Regions from separate parts of the Terribacillus sp. AE2B 122 genome, predicted to be linked through region 1. Evidence: riboswitches for the same ligand, from Rfam matches in the RefSeq annotation. Region 1 holds a riboswitch; each other region holds the start of a gene.

What was found. A riboswitch is a leader RNA that binds a small molecule or an ion and turns the genes downstream of it on or off. The one in region 1 is predicted to bind thiamine pyrophosphate.
Region 2: linked by a shared signal. The riboswitch ahead of AE2B122_RS17495 (YkoF family thiamine/hydroxymethylpyrimidine-binding protein) and the one ahead of thiT (energy-coupled thiamine transporter ThiT) in region 1 are both predicted to bind thiamine pyrophosphate.
Region 3: linked by a shared signal. The riboswitch ahead of tenA (thiaminase II) and the one ahead of thiT (energy-coupled thiamine transporter ThiT) in region 1 are both predicted to bind thiamine pyrophosphate.
Region 4: linked by a shared signal. The riboswitch ahead of AE2B122_RS17295 (thiamine phosphate synthase) and the one ahead of thiT (energy-coupled thiamine transporter ThiT) in region 1 are both predicted to bind thiamine pyrophosphate.

What each region holds. Positions count from the first base shown of each region.
Region 1 covers NZ_LR700955.1:6,590-9,586, forward strand. Annotated here, with positions in the region: gene AE2B122_RS18820 (peptide MFS transporter) at 1-1,309, opposite strand, end outside; TPP riboswitch at 1,518-1,617, shown strand; gene thiT (energy-coupled thiamine transporter ThiT) at 1,701-2,267, shown strand; gene AE2B122_RS18830 (general stress protein) at 2,304-2,654, opposite strand; gene AE2B122_RS18835 (hypothetical protein) at 2,848-2,997, shown strand, end outside.
Region 2 covers NZ_LR700951.1:139-3,135, reverse strand. Annotated here, with positions in the region: gene AE2B122_RS17505 (ABC transporter ATP-binding protein) at 1-561, opposite strand, end outside; gene AE2B122_RS17500 (ECF transporter S component) at 558-1,136, opposite strand; gene AE2B122_RS17495 (YkoF family thiamine/hydroxymethylpyrimidine-binding protein) at 1,133-1,741, opposite strand; TPP riboswitch at 1,821-1,925, opposite strand; gene AE2B122_RS17490 (magnesium transporter CorA family protein) at 2,109-2,997, shown strand, end outside.
Region 3 covers NZ_LR700947.1:93,651-96,647, forward strand. Annotated here, with positions in the region: gene thiM (hydroxyethylthiazole kinase) at 1-451, opposite strand, end outside; gene thiD (bifunctional hydroxymethylpyrimidine kinase/phosphomethylpyrimidine kinase) at 435-1,271, opposite strand; gene tenA (thiaminase II) at 1,264-1,962, opposite strand; TPP riboswitch at 2,078-2,178, opposite strand; gene splB (spore photoproduct lyase) at 2,239-2,997, opposite strand, start outside.
Region 4 covers NZ_LR700950.1:68,517-71,513, reverse strand. Annotated here, with positions in the region: gene thiO (glycine oxidase ThiO) at 1-974, opposite strand, end outside; gene AE2B122_RS17295 (thiamine phosphate synthase) at 958-1,575, opposite strand; TPP riboswitch at 1,677-1,788, opposite strand; gene AE2B122_RS17290 (SDR family oxidoreductase) at 1,895-2,677, opposite strand; gene AE2B122_RS17285 (SDR family NAD(P)-dependent oxidoreductase) at 2,704-2,997, opposite strand, start outside.

The DNA of each region.
Region 1 (2,997 bases):
CGATAGCGACTGCACCGATTATACTGAAAATCTCTACATAACCGAGTGATTCTGTCAATGCAGCAAGCTGTCCAGCGATAAGGCTGGCAATACCAGTTGCGGCCATCCAGACACCCATCAATAGAGAAGCAATTTTCACTGGTGCTACTCGGCTTACCATCGATAGACCAACAGGTGATAAACATAGTTCACCTAATGTGTGGAACAGGTAGGTGAAGACGATGAATAGAATATTAGCTCTATGAACAATATCCCCTTCGTCACTGCCTGTATATAGTACTGCTGGAACTAAGATCATAAATCCTAATCCTAATAGAATCATACCCATGGACATTTTTGTCGTTGTCCGAAAATCTCCACGTTTTGATTTACTCAATTTCAGCCAAATAGCAGATATGATTGGTGCAAGGATGACAATGAACAGTGGGTTCACTGATTGGAACCAGGAAACTGGTATAGTGTAACCGCCAATGTTTCGATCAATAAAATCTCTCGTATATAGTGTTAGGGAAGTACTTGCTTGTTCGAAGCCAGCCCAGAAGAAAATGATGAATACAGCTAAAATTAATACTGCACCTGTACGTTTCTTGTCAGCAGCAGTCATTTTGGCTGGAACGCCATCAGCAGAAATATTAGATCGCGCAGGTTTTGTTCCGATATCACCTAAATATTTCTTACCCAAAGTGCTGAAGATCAATTGGCCGATGACCATACCAATGGAAGATGCCAAGAAGGCCCATTTGAAGCCAAAGTGTTCGATACCGGCAGCATCAGTCGTATGGAAAAGATCCTCTGCAAGAAATCCTGCAATTAGAGGAGAGAAGAATGCACCGATGTTGATGCCCATGTAGAAGATGGTGAATGCAGCATCTTTACGTTTATCCATCGGGTGATACAACTCACCAACATGTGTTGAGATATTCGGTTTGAAGAACCCGTTACCAAGTATGAGGAACAACATACCGATGTATAATCCCCACTGATTGTTGAATAGGAATATTGTGAAATCTCCGATCGCCATCGTTACGCCACCAATAGTGATAGCAGTACGCAGGCCGATATACTTGTCAGTCAAGTAACCACCGATAATTGGTGTGAAGTAGATAATTCCTGTGTACAAACCATAAATTATTGCGGCTTGTTGCGTATTCATTCCTAATCCACCGCTAATAGCTGCAGCAGTTAAGTAAAGCATCAGTACAGCACGCATGCCATAGTAGCTATATCTTTCCCACATTTCTGTGAAGAAGAGAAGATACAATCCCTTTGGATGCTTCTTCCCTTGTGGGATTGTAGCTGGTGTATCCATTTTGAATCCTCCCTTTTTTAGAACATTGTCCATTATACGTCATAGTTTTTCTCGAATTCAAACAATTTCGTTAGATGAAGTAAAAGTAATAAAATTGCTAAAATTAGCACTTGGGTAATATTTCATCTAAAGGAAATATTAATATTTCTTGCTAGCGCTATCAATTTTCTATATAATGGATAGACAACAGAAAACAAAACGGTACAAATAAGCCTGCAGGGGGAGCCATTTCGGCTGAGATGGACATATGTCCAGACCCTTCGAACCTGTGAGTTAGCACTCGCGTAGGGATGTAGCTTCTTTGATGGGAAACAATGCACTTTGGGCCATCGGAAGAGATCCCTCTGCAGCATTGTTTTTTTGTTGCATTCTTTATTAGGGGAGAAAAAATATGCAATCAAGAAGCAAGGTTTTATTTTTAGTAGAGGTGGCAATATTTGCCGCACTCGCATTCGTACTGGACTTATTCTCATTCAAAGCATGGGCGCAGGGAGGCAGTATCTCCTTGCAAATGGTTCCGATATTCTTAATGGCATTTCGCTGGGGGTGGAAAGGCGGACTTACAACAGGGTTAGTTGTAGGATTGCTGCAGTTAGTCACCGGCCCTTATATAATACATGTTGTCCAAGGTTTTTTAGATTATCCTTTGGCCTTCACTTTAGTTGGACTGGCAGCTGTAACAGCTGGTCCAGCGCGTAAAGCGGCAAAAGAAAATAACCGAACTAAGCTTATTGGATTCTTAATCATCGGAACATTGATTGGCAGTATCGGGCGGTTCGCTGCGCATTTTGTAGGAGGAATGGTCTTTTTCGGATCTGCAGCTGCTCCTGGACAAACGGTTTGGGCATACTCGCTTATATATAATGGCTCCTACTTGCTGCCAAGCTTTATAGCCAGCATTATTGTTATTCTGATTTTGGTTTTGGCTCAACCGAAACTTATCTTACCAAAGAAATAAAAAAAGGCACTGTCTCATTGGACAGTGCCTTTCCATTTAGATTAGCAAGCCTTCGACGTTGTCTGTTTCTGTGACAATCAAGAAGATTTTCCCTTCATCGAGATCCTCTTCAAAATCCTCAGCTTCTTCCTGAGAAAAACCGATTTCCTTCAATTTCGCACGTAGTTCATCACCTTGTTTACTGAACATGCTGCCTACAGCACTTTTAGCTCCCATCTCGGATAATCCAATCGTATTGGCATCCACTTTACTGGATACACGTTTCGTTCTGTCATCATCATGTGACAATACATAGATGTTATCTTTGTTTACGCCTTTTGTGCTTAAAAGTTGAATGTCTTCTTGCAGCTTTTCATCGTTTGTGTACTCTTTTAAATATGGTTTCATGTTGAATTCTCCTTTTTAAGCTAATTTGATGTACTAAATATCTACCCGCTGGCTAGAAAATAAAACCAACAATAATAGTTACAAAAATTCAATATAGTATGACTATTTATCTGAAAATCGGCATACAGACGCTGTGTGTTGTGATAAACTGAATGTAAATTGAGGTTTCCAGTCCGGGTGAGGAGGAAACAATATGGCAGATATTATTGATATGGATCAAGTTAAAACTAAGAAATGTTTATGTCAGGTCGCCAAAATGAAAGGCATCGAATACGAAATCTATCTTACTGTCGTTAAATATATAGATAAACATACGGAGAATGTACTTCCTGAATATGCTTTC
Region 2 (2,997 bases), on a different contig from region 1:
TGTTTCAACAAGGTCCTTGCTCGCAGCCGGATCCAGATTAGCTGTCGGTTCATCTAAAATGAGCAACCGAGGCTCCAGTGCCAGAACTGCTGCAAGTGCCAGCTTCTGTTTCTGCCCGCCGGAAAGGGTATGGATTTGATCTTTTCTCCGATGCTGCAAACCGACAAGGGAGAGGACTCGATCGATTTCTGACTCCATCAAATCCGGAGATATTTTCTTATTTTCTAAGCCGAAGGCAATTTCATCCTCTACTGTCAGCATACAGAATTGCGTTTCTGGATCCTGAAATACAGTTCCAACCTCTAAATTGATTTTTCCGCTTTTGAAATCCTCGATCATGGATCCTGCGAAGCAGATACTACCGCTCATCTTCCCATCCAGTTCTTTTGGATACAACCCGTTTAAACAGTATGTGAGGGTGCTCTTTCCAGACCCGCTTGGTCCCAGCAGGAGTATGCTGTCTCCTTCTTGAACCGTAAAACTCAAATCATCTAAGGTAGGGGTGCTCTCTTCCTCAAATGTGACGGTCAGTTGGTCAACTTCCAGTAGGTGCTGTGTCATCCTGCTTTTCGCTGGCGATATGTTTTACCGAGCGGGAAGCTCGTCAATGTGCCAGTTTTCGCCAGCGCCTCACTGATTGCTTTGCCGATCAAACCACTTATAACAGCTCCACTGATGATTCGTACAACAAGCATAAGCACAACGTAAGAAGGGTCAAGAGCTACAAAACCACCTCGGAAATAACCCCAGATGAAACTTGTAATGGCAGCCCCAATACCAGCACCCATTAATACAAGAACATGATAAGAACGATAGCGTGTCAGGGCAAATGCTGCTTCAGCTCCAAGACCTTGTACGACAGCAGAGAGAATAACGATAGGTCCGACACTGCTGCCAATCAGCACTTCGACAACGCCGGCAATCGTTTCCGAGACAAGAGCAACACCGGGTTTTTGGATGATATAAGCAGCTACGATCGAGACAAGGAACCATACCCCGAAGATTATATCAGTTCCGATCGGTCCGATTAGTCCCATCATGACGACGTTGACTGGCAGGAATAGGAGATAAACAATGCCGAACACGACAGCGAGCGCTGCCATGACGACTATATCTTTCATTCTCCAGTTTTTCATTTGATTCCACCCTTTGCAGATGGACTGTTAGCTGACATTGTCACTGTCATAACTGTATGGGATGAACCTGAGTTTTCAGTTTCAGTAAAGACATGCTCCAAACCTTCAAAAACATCAATACTATTGCCATCAAGGCGAGTGGAATAATGAGACTTGGAAACAGTTATTCCGTGGGAACGCATGTTTTCAATTTGACTGTAGATGGTATCCATATAATTTCCGCCGCCCAAAGGATATAGCGAGAATTTGGAAGCTGTCTCAAGCTTTATATCTTTTACATTCGGAAGGTTCAGCTTTGTTTCGTCCTCGGCCATATAGACATCCCCAGTAGAATCACCGGGACATCCAATGGAATATGTACCATTGAACACAACATGATCACCATCTTTAGCTGCTGCTAAGAAAATAGCAGAGGTGACATCAAATACGTGCGGAATTCTCCCACGCACTAATGTTGTGACATCGTCGGTCTCAATCCAAACTTTTGACGTATCTACGGTTCTCAGCGCCTCTAGAATGATTTCTTTGAATCTGTCTGCCATCGGATAAACCGAAAAACTGCAGCCGGCAATCCGGCTAGTTCCGCAATAATTTTGTATTTCCATAATGATTCCTCCTATTTTTTTGCATATAAAAAGCGACGGCACCATAGGGCGCAGTCGCAGAATATACAAAAAGAATAGGACAATTCTGGCTGCACTTCCCCACGCTGGTATTATCCAGATCGAGTTCAAAGGGTCAGAATCACATGATTCCTCTCAGCCGTTACCAGCTCCCCCAGTGCGTCGCTTATGCAATTGATAGCTCTATAGTAAAAAAGATAGCTGGATTTGTAAAGGGTTTCCTACTGAAAGATTCTGATTTCTTACTTCTCAAGGATTAGAAACGAGTCTTTAATCGGCGAGAGTGCAAAGGATTATCCTGCAAGACTTAAGGGAAATAGTACAAGAATGAAAAGATGGAGGGGATAACATGGAGAAGCACGCTTTTTCGGGTAATGCGTGGGAGTGGCTTCAGCTAGATGAGAAAGTGGATAAAGAAAGAAAAGACGAGTTAAACGCCTACACAATGCACATACCATGGGTACAACATATACATACTTCTGATACGAATAGTTTGCAAATGGAGACGACTAATGAGTACTCTCTCGCTCTTTGGGGCTCGCTCATATATGTACAAGAAGCAGACAAGAAAGAAGAAAAACATCTGTTTCACTTCTTTGTGAGAGAGAATATGTTATTAACAACAGCACTTGATTTTAAACTATTGCCGACAACGTCAAAAAATGAAATTCTAGCTAAAATGCAAAATGCGAACAATGCGATTGAGGGGTTTATGATCCTCATGGGGGAAATAATTTCAGCTTTTCTACATAAAATTGATCAATACGAAGTCAGATTAAAGGATTTACTTTGGCAGGTAAAAGAGAATAATGATACAAAGCTGCTTAATAAAATTGCTGAAAACCGACATGAGATATTAGTATGGAAGAACTTTCTGATACCTTTCATAGAGGTTAAGACAGGCGTTATTGAAGCATTTGGGGAGAAATATACGCAGAATGTACATTTTAAGCGGACAAACTATCGTTTTGAACGCTGTCAGAATCTTGTTCGAGCTTATGAAGAAGAAATCAGAGGCTTGATTGATTTTGAAGATGTTGTATCTTCTTTTAGAGGCAATGAAATTATGAAGACACTTACTGTCATGACTGTGCTTTTTACTCCTGTCATGGCGCTTGGTGCATTATGGGGCATGAACTTTGATAATATGCCGGAATTAAAATGGAAATTCGGGTATGCCGGAGCTCTGATTTTAATCCTCATTTCCACTCTTCTAGTATATTGGTTCTTGAAGGCAA
Region 3 (2,997 bases), on a different contig from region 1:
GAACAACTCTTGGTGAAATACCATCCTCGGATCCATCTACACCTTTCACTTTGACTGATGTACCGCCAAGAACAGAGATTTCACCTGCGTTTCCGCGAATGACCGTTACATCCACCTCCGCCAAAATGCGGCGGGCCGTTTCTGTCCGATAGGCTGTGGCGCCCACTCCGACAGGATCGAAAATCACTGGTATCCCGAGTCTATTCGCTTCCTTACCGGCTAAAATCATCGCTTCTACATCTGCTGCGGAAAGTGTGCCGATATTCAATAGGAGGGCCTGTGCATGCTGAACCATCTGCGCTGCTTCTTCCTTAGCTGACGCCATCACCGGGGAAGCACCAAGTGCAATCAAACCATTCGCTGTAAAATTAATCACAACATCATTCGTAATGCAGTGAATCAAAGGGTTTGCTTCCCAAACTAGCTTTATCACATCAGTATACTTCATCATGCTGTTCCTCCTGAACTGGCACACCTTGCAGGCGGTATCCCCAGTGATTTGTCGGACCATTTCCTTTTCCGAGCTGAAGCGAATACGAAATCGCATCTGTTACAAAATCCTTACCGATCCTGACTGCTTCTTGCAGAGATCTTCCTTTAGCCAGTTCTGCGGTTATAGCTGCCGAATAAGTGCATCCAGTACCATGAGTATGCTTTGTCTGAATACGTTCGGCAGTGTAGGCCGTGAAGCTGCTTCCATCGTAGAGCCAATCTGCTGCAGATGTTCCTTCCATATGACCGCCTTTTATCAAGACAGCTTTGGCCCCATACTCCCGGACGATTATTTTTCCTGCTGCTTTGATGCTTTTTTCATCTACGATATGAATTCCCGTAAGTTCTTCCGCTTCCGGAATATTCGGTGTAATAAGTGCTGCTAGCGGAACAAGATGCGTCTTCAGTGCATCTCGTGAATCCTCTCCCATAAGTGCATGCCCACTTTTAGCATACATAACAGGATCCATCACATATACACCTTTTGTTTTACTCAAAACAGCAGCGATGCAGCGCATCATCTCTTCTGATGCAATCATTCCTGTTTTTACCGCAGCAGGGGTGATATCTGAGAAGATTGATTCCAGCTGTTGTTCAAGAAATTCGACTGGAACATGATGAACTGCCTGCACTCCTAGCGTGTTTTGGGCAACGAGGGAGGTGACCACACTCATTCCGTATACGTCACGCTCCTGAAAAGTCTTCAGATCCGCCTGAATTCCTGCTCCTCCTGACGGATCAGTTCCGGCTATTGTCAAAGCGCTCTTGATATCAGGCATGAACGGACGCCCCTTTCAATGGGATCATCCAGTCCTGCTGAGTAGCGGCCATCTCCCAGAAACTATGCTCCAGCATACAGCTTTTAAGAAAAGCTTTCCGCGCACGTTCTTTTGCAGCAGATCCCGCTGTCTCGGCCCACTTATCCAGTCGCTTGCTAAGCTCTGCTGTCACATCCGGCATACCATCTTCCCTGCTGCTATAAAACTGAATCCACTCCAAGAACGGATTGGATTCGTCGGGTGCCTTCGTTTCGATAATATGAGCTGCCAGCGCTTGATACGTCCATGGACAAGGGAGAAGCGCTGCCATCAGCTCGCCGATGTCTCCTTGTACAGCACTGTTCATCATATGTGAAATATAATGGTCAGCAGCAGGCGGTGGTGTCATGCGCTGCAAGTCCTCGTATCGCACGCCCGCCACCTTGCAAAAGACATTATGCGGATGAATCTCGCTATGCAGGACAAAATGAATTTGGGACTGATAAAACTCCATCTCTTCACGCGTTTCGCATTTGCTGACTGCCAAGCCGTAGATACGGGCAAATGCGGTCAAATACTCATAGTCAGCTTTCACATAATGGATCAATGCCTCACGCGGCACATAGCCATTCGCAACTCCTTCTACGAAAGGATGTGCATAGATCGCTTCGAAAATCGGGTTTGCTTCTTCTCTCAATTGTGCAGAAAACATGTTTTCTCCTCCTATTGGAGAAAGCCCCGTCGGAAAGGGTGATTGGCGCCGGCCATATAAAAAAGCCGCTCCAGAAGTATGGAGCGACTCGTATAGTCAAGTGTTCAGAAAATACACGAATCCGGCTCCACTTCCCTACGCTGGTGTTAACCAGATCAGGTTCAAAGGGATAAAGATTACTCTTATCTCAGCCAAATGGCACCCCTAGTGGACTTCCTCAAAATTCAATTGTCCCCTTAACTATCACATGCACAGATGTGATTGTCAACCAATGAATCACGTGAAATATTCAATTCTGGATTGCGGGAACATTTTATAGATTGTGCTTCCTATTACATCCTTAATTTCTTCTTGCTCTTCATTCTGGTAGACGTATTTTCCGATACCATAGCGCCCCCATTTATATTTCCGTTTGCTTTCATCCAGCTCAAGCTTCGACATCGGATAATTTTTCTCGATAACGCGCTTTGCTGGCTTCGTGAATCGATGCTGAATCAATTCGAAGGTTAAGTTCTTTTTGGCATGTTCAGGCAAAGCTGCTTCAAGATGTTCGAGCATTTCCGGATAGCCCGTCTGCCAGCCGTCATGCAGATAAATCGGAGCGACGATGAATCCAAGTGGATACCCGGCCTCGGCTACCTTCACCGCAGCTTCGATGCGATCTTTCAATCTGGAGGTGCCTGGCTCGAAGTATTTGATCACATAATCATCATTAATGCTGAAGCGGAATCGCGTCCGTCCCTGATGGTCTGCGTCCAACAAATGATCCACATGAGCGAATTTCGTTACAAAGCGCAGTTGTCCGTGCTTGGAGCGGCCGAAATATTCAATCGCATGTTTCAACGTGTGCGTCAGATGATCAATACCAACGATATCTGATGTACAGGAAGCCTCAAACCGTGTTTCTTCTGGCGCTCTTTCCTGCATGTACTGCTCAGCTGCATCAAATATTTCATCTGTATTTACATACGTGCGGATATAAGGTTTGGATCCCATCGTCGTTTGCAGGTAACAATAATGACAATGCCCCATGCA
Region 4 (2,997 bases), on a different contig from region 1:
GCAGCAATATACAAGCCCTTCATTTCCGGATGTTCACCAATTAGCGGCTTGCCATCTGATGTCTGAGGTCTGAGACCTGCCCAGCTTCTGCGAAACGGCATCTTATCCACATTCGGCAGCATCTTCCTCGCTTTCTCCATGACAGTCTGTAATCCGCCAAGTGTGGGTTCGGTACTCCAATCATTCTTGACCTTGGTTGCACCTATGATCAGTTCGTTGTTGTTCCGCGGGACAATATAATGCTGATCATGGAATAAACTGCATGTAAGAGGAGTTTGTGTATTCGTAACAGCAATGCACTCACCCTTCACTGGAAAAATCCGCATTCCTAATCCTGAACGCTGGAGCAGAGCATTACTCCAAACCCCGCTGGCAATCACCACACGATCAGCCTGCCATTCCCCCTTGGAAGTCCGTAACCGATAACGACCGGATTCCTTCACAATCTCATCGACCCGGGTATACGTATTAGTTTGGGCACCTAGCATACGTGCGGCTGTATGGAATCCTCTGCAGGCAATTGCAGGTGTGACATGCACATCTTCTGCCATATGAACAGCACCTGAAACTGATTCTGACAATCCGGGTACTTTCTTTAACGCAGTTGCACGATCCAGCCATGTTACACCTTCCAACGAAGCTAACGGAGACATTATTGTTTCTCCTTCTGTATAAACAAGCTGTAATAAACCACCTGTACGACGTTCCATATCTATCCCTGTCAGGGAGCGAATATCCGCTTCCGCTTGTTCATAAAGCCTTTGGCTAGTACGGGCAAAGGGATAAAGTGAAGCACCGAATTCCTTATACTCAGAATGGGCGCCTAACATACCAGCTGCAGCTTGCGTCGAGCCTGATCCCACTTGGCCCGCTTCCAGCAAATCAACTTGATGGCCCGCCTTTGCTAAATAATAAGCGATTGCGCTGCCGATGATACCTCCTCCAACAATTGCTACTTCACTGAATCTCTTCAAGACGCAGACACTCCTCCCTTAAATTCTTCACGGCATCAAGCGGATCTTTCTCTGAAAAGATACCACTCATAACAGCAACCCCATCTAAATCAAGCGCTTTCAAATAGACTAATCGTTCTACATCGATTCCTCCTATTCCATACAAGGGAGTTCGGATGTTCTGACGAATATATCCTAAATTGGATAAAGGCTGCGGGGATTTCCCTTTCTTACTGGCTGTTGGAAAACAATGCCCGTATAGCGCGTATACAACTCCGGCTGCCTCCGCCTGTACTGCTTCTTCAAGTGAATGAACAGGAGCACCAATCCGCAAATCAGGATACAGCTTTTTCAATTCTTCCAGCGGAAGACCATGACCCGGTATATGCACTTGCCTCAAGCCAAGCAACGAAGCTGTGTCCACTCGGTCATTAAGCCAAAGCTTGTTTGCTGGCAGCCCTTCCGCCAAAAGCTCCTTACAGAGTTGGTACACTTCACCAGCAGACTTTCGTTTCTCCCTGATCTGCACATGATCGACAAAAGGGTGTATCTCAAGCAAGATACGCAGCAAGTCTCCTGCCTCATGTGCATCATCAGTTACTGCCATCAATTTGATTGCCATCACCTCCTGTATACGAACAGGCCGGACATACAAAAAACACCACTCCCTAAAGGAAAGTGGTGTGAAACTTGCGAATAAATACATCCAAAAAAAGCATGTAAACTCGAGTGTCTACACTTTCCTACGCAGGTCCGAACCTGTTCAGGTTATGAGGGTTTAAAGAGTCACTACTCTTAATCTCAGCCCTTATAAAGGGATCCCCTAGTGTGAATCATTATGAACTTACCCACATCGTAACATAAATAGCATTTTATGCAAGATTTTGATTATAGAAAAAAGACCATCTGGTAAATTCCAGATGGTCTTTTCAGCGCTTGACTTAGTATTTATAAGATTGTCCGCCATCAATTGGTATAACAGTAGCATTGATGAAGTTTGCTTGATCGGAAAGAAGGAATGCAACAAGATAACCGACTTCCTCTGGCTTACCAAAACGTTTCATCGGGTTAACGCTGACGAATTCTTTTCCTGCCTCTTCCCAGTTTTCTCCGCCAAGCTGACGAAGGGAACCTTCAACCATTGGTGTCATGATGGCACCTGGTGCAATGGCTTTAATGCTTACACCGAATTGCCCGTATTCGATACCGGAGTTTTTAGTAAGACCTACTACACCATGCTTACTTGCTGCATAGCCGGACTGGTTACCGATTCCGCGGATACCACCTACAGAAGCTGTATTTACTACAGAACCATGACCTTGCTCTTTCATTACTTTCAATACGTGACGCATGCCGTAGAAAACACCATTCAAGTTAATGTTCACAACGCGGTCGAATTCATCCACAGGGTACTCTTCTGTTAGATTCTGTGTTCCTTCCACACCAGCGTTGTTGAAGAAACTATCGATCTTACCAAACTGATCAATTGTTTGTTTTACATACGCCTCAACTTCCGGCTCGTTTGCACAGTTTGCCACAATTGTAAGGACCTCTGCTTCAGGTGCTACTGCAAGAACTTCCTGCTTTGTCTCTTCCATTCCTTTTTCACTCAAGTCAACAAGGGAAAGTTTTGCACCTTCTTTTGCTACTTGCAAAGCTGCTGAGCGGCCTAACCCAGAACCGCCACCTGTAATCAATACTACTTTATCTTCAAAACGTTTCATGGAAATCTCTCCTTTTATAGTCATGTTTAAATTGCAGTAAATCCGCCATCGATTGGTACAACTACACCGTTAATATATGGTGCTTTACCAGTCAATAGGAATGTGACAAGCTCTGCCACTTCCTCCGGCTGGCCAAGACGCTTTTGCGGAATTGGTTCCGTCGCATTCTTGAACGCATCTGGATTCTTTTCCTTATATTCTCGAACCATCGGCGTCTCTGTCGTACCTGGAGCTATTGCATTTACCACAATGCCTTGCTCGGCATACTCAGCAGCCAATGTTTTTGTAATCCCAACCATTGCATGCTTCGTCGCAGAATA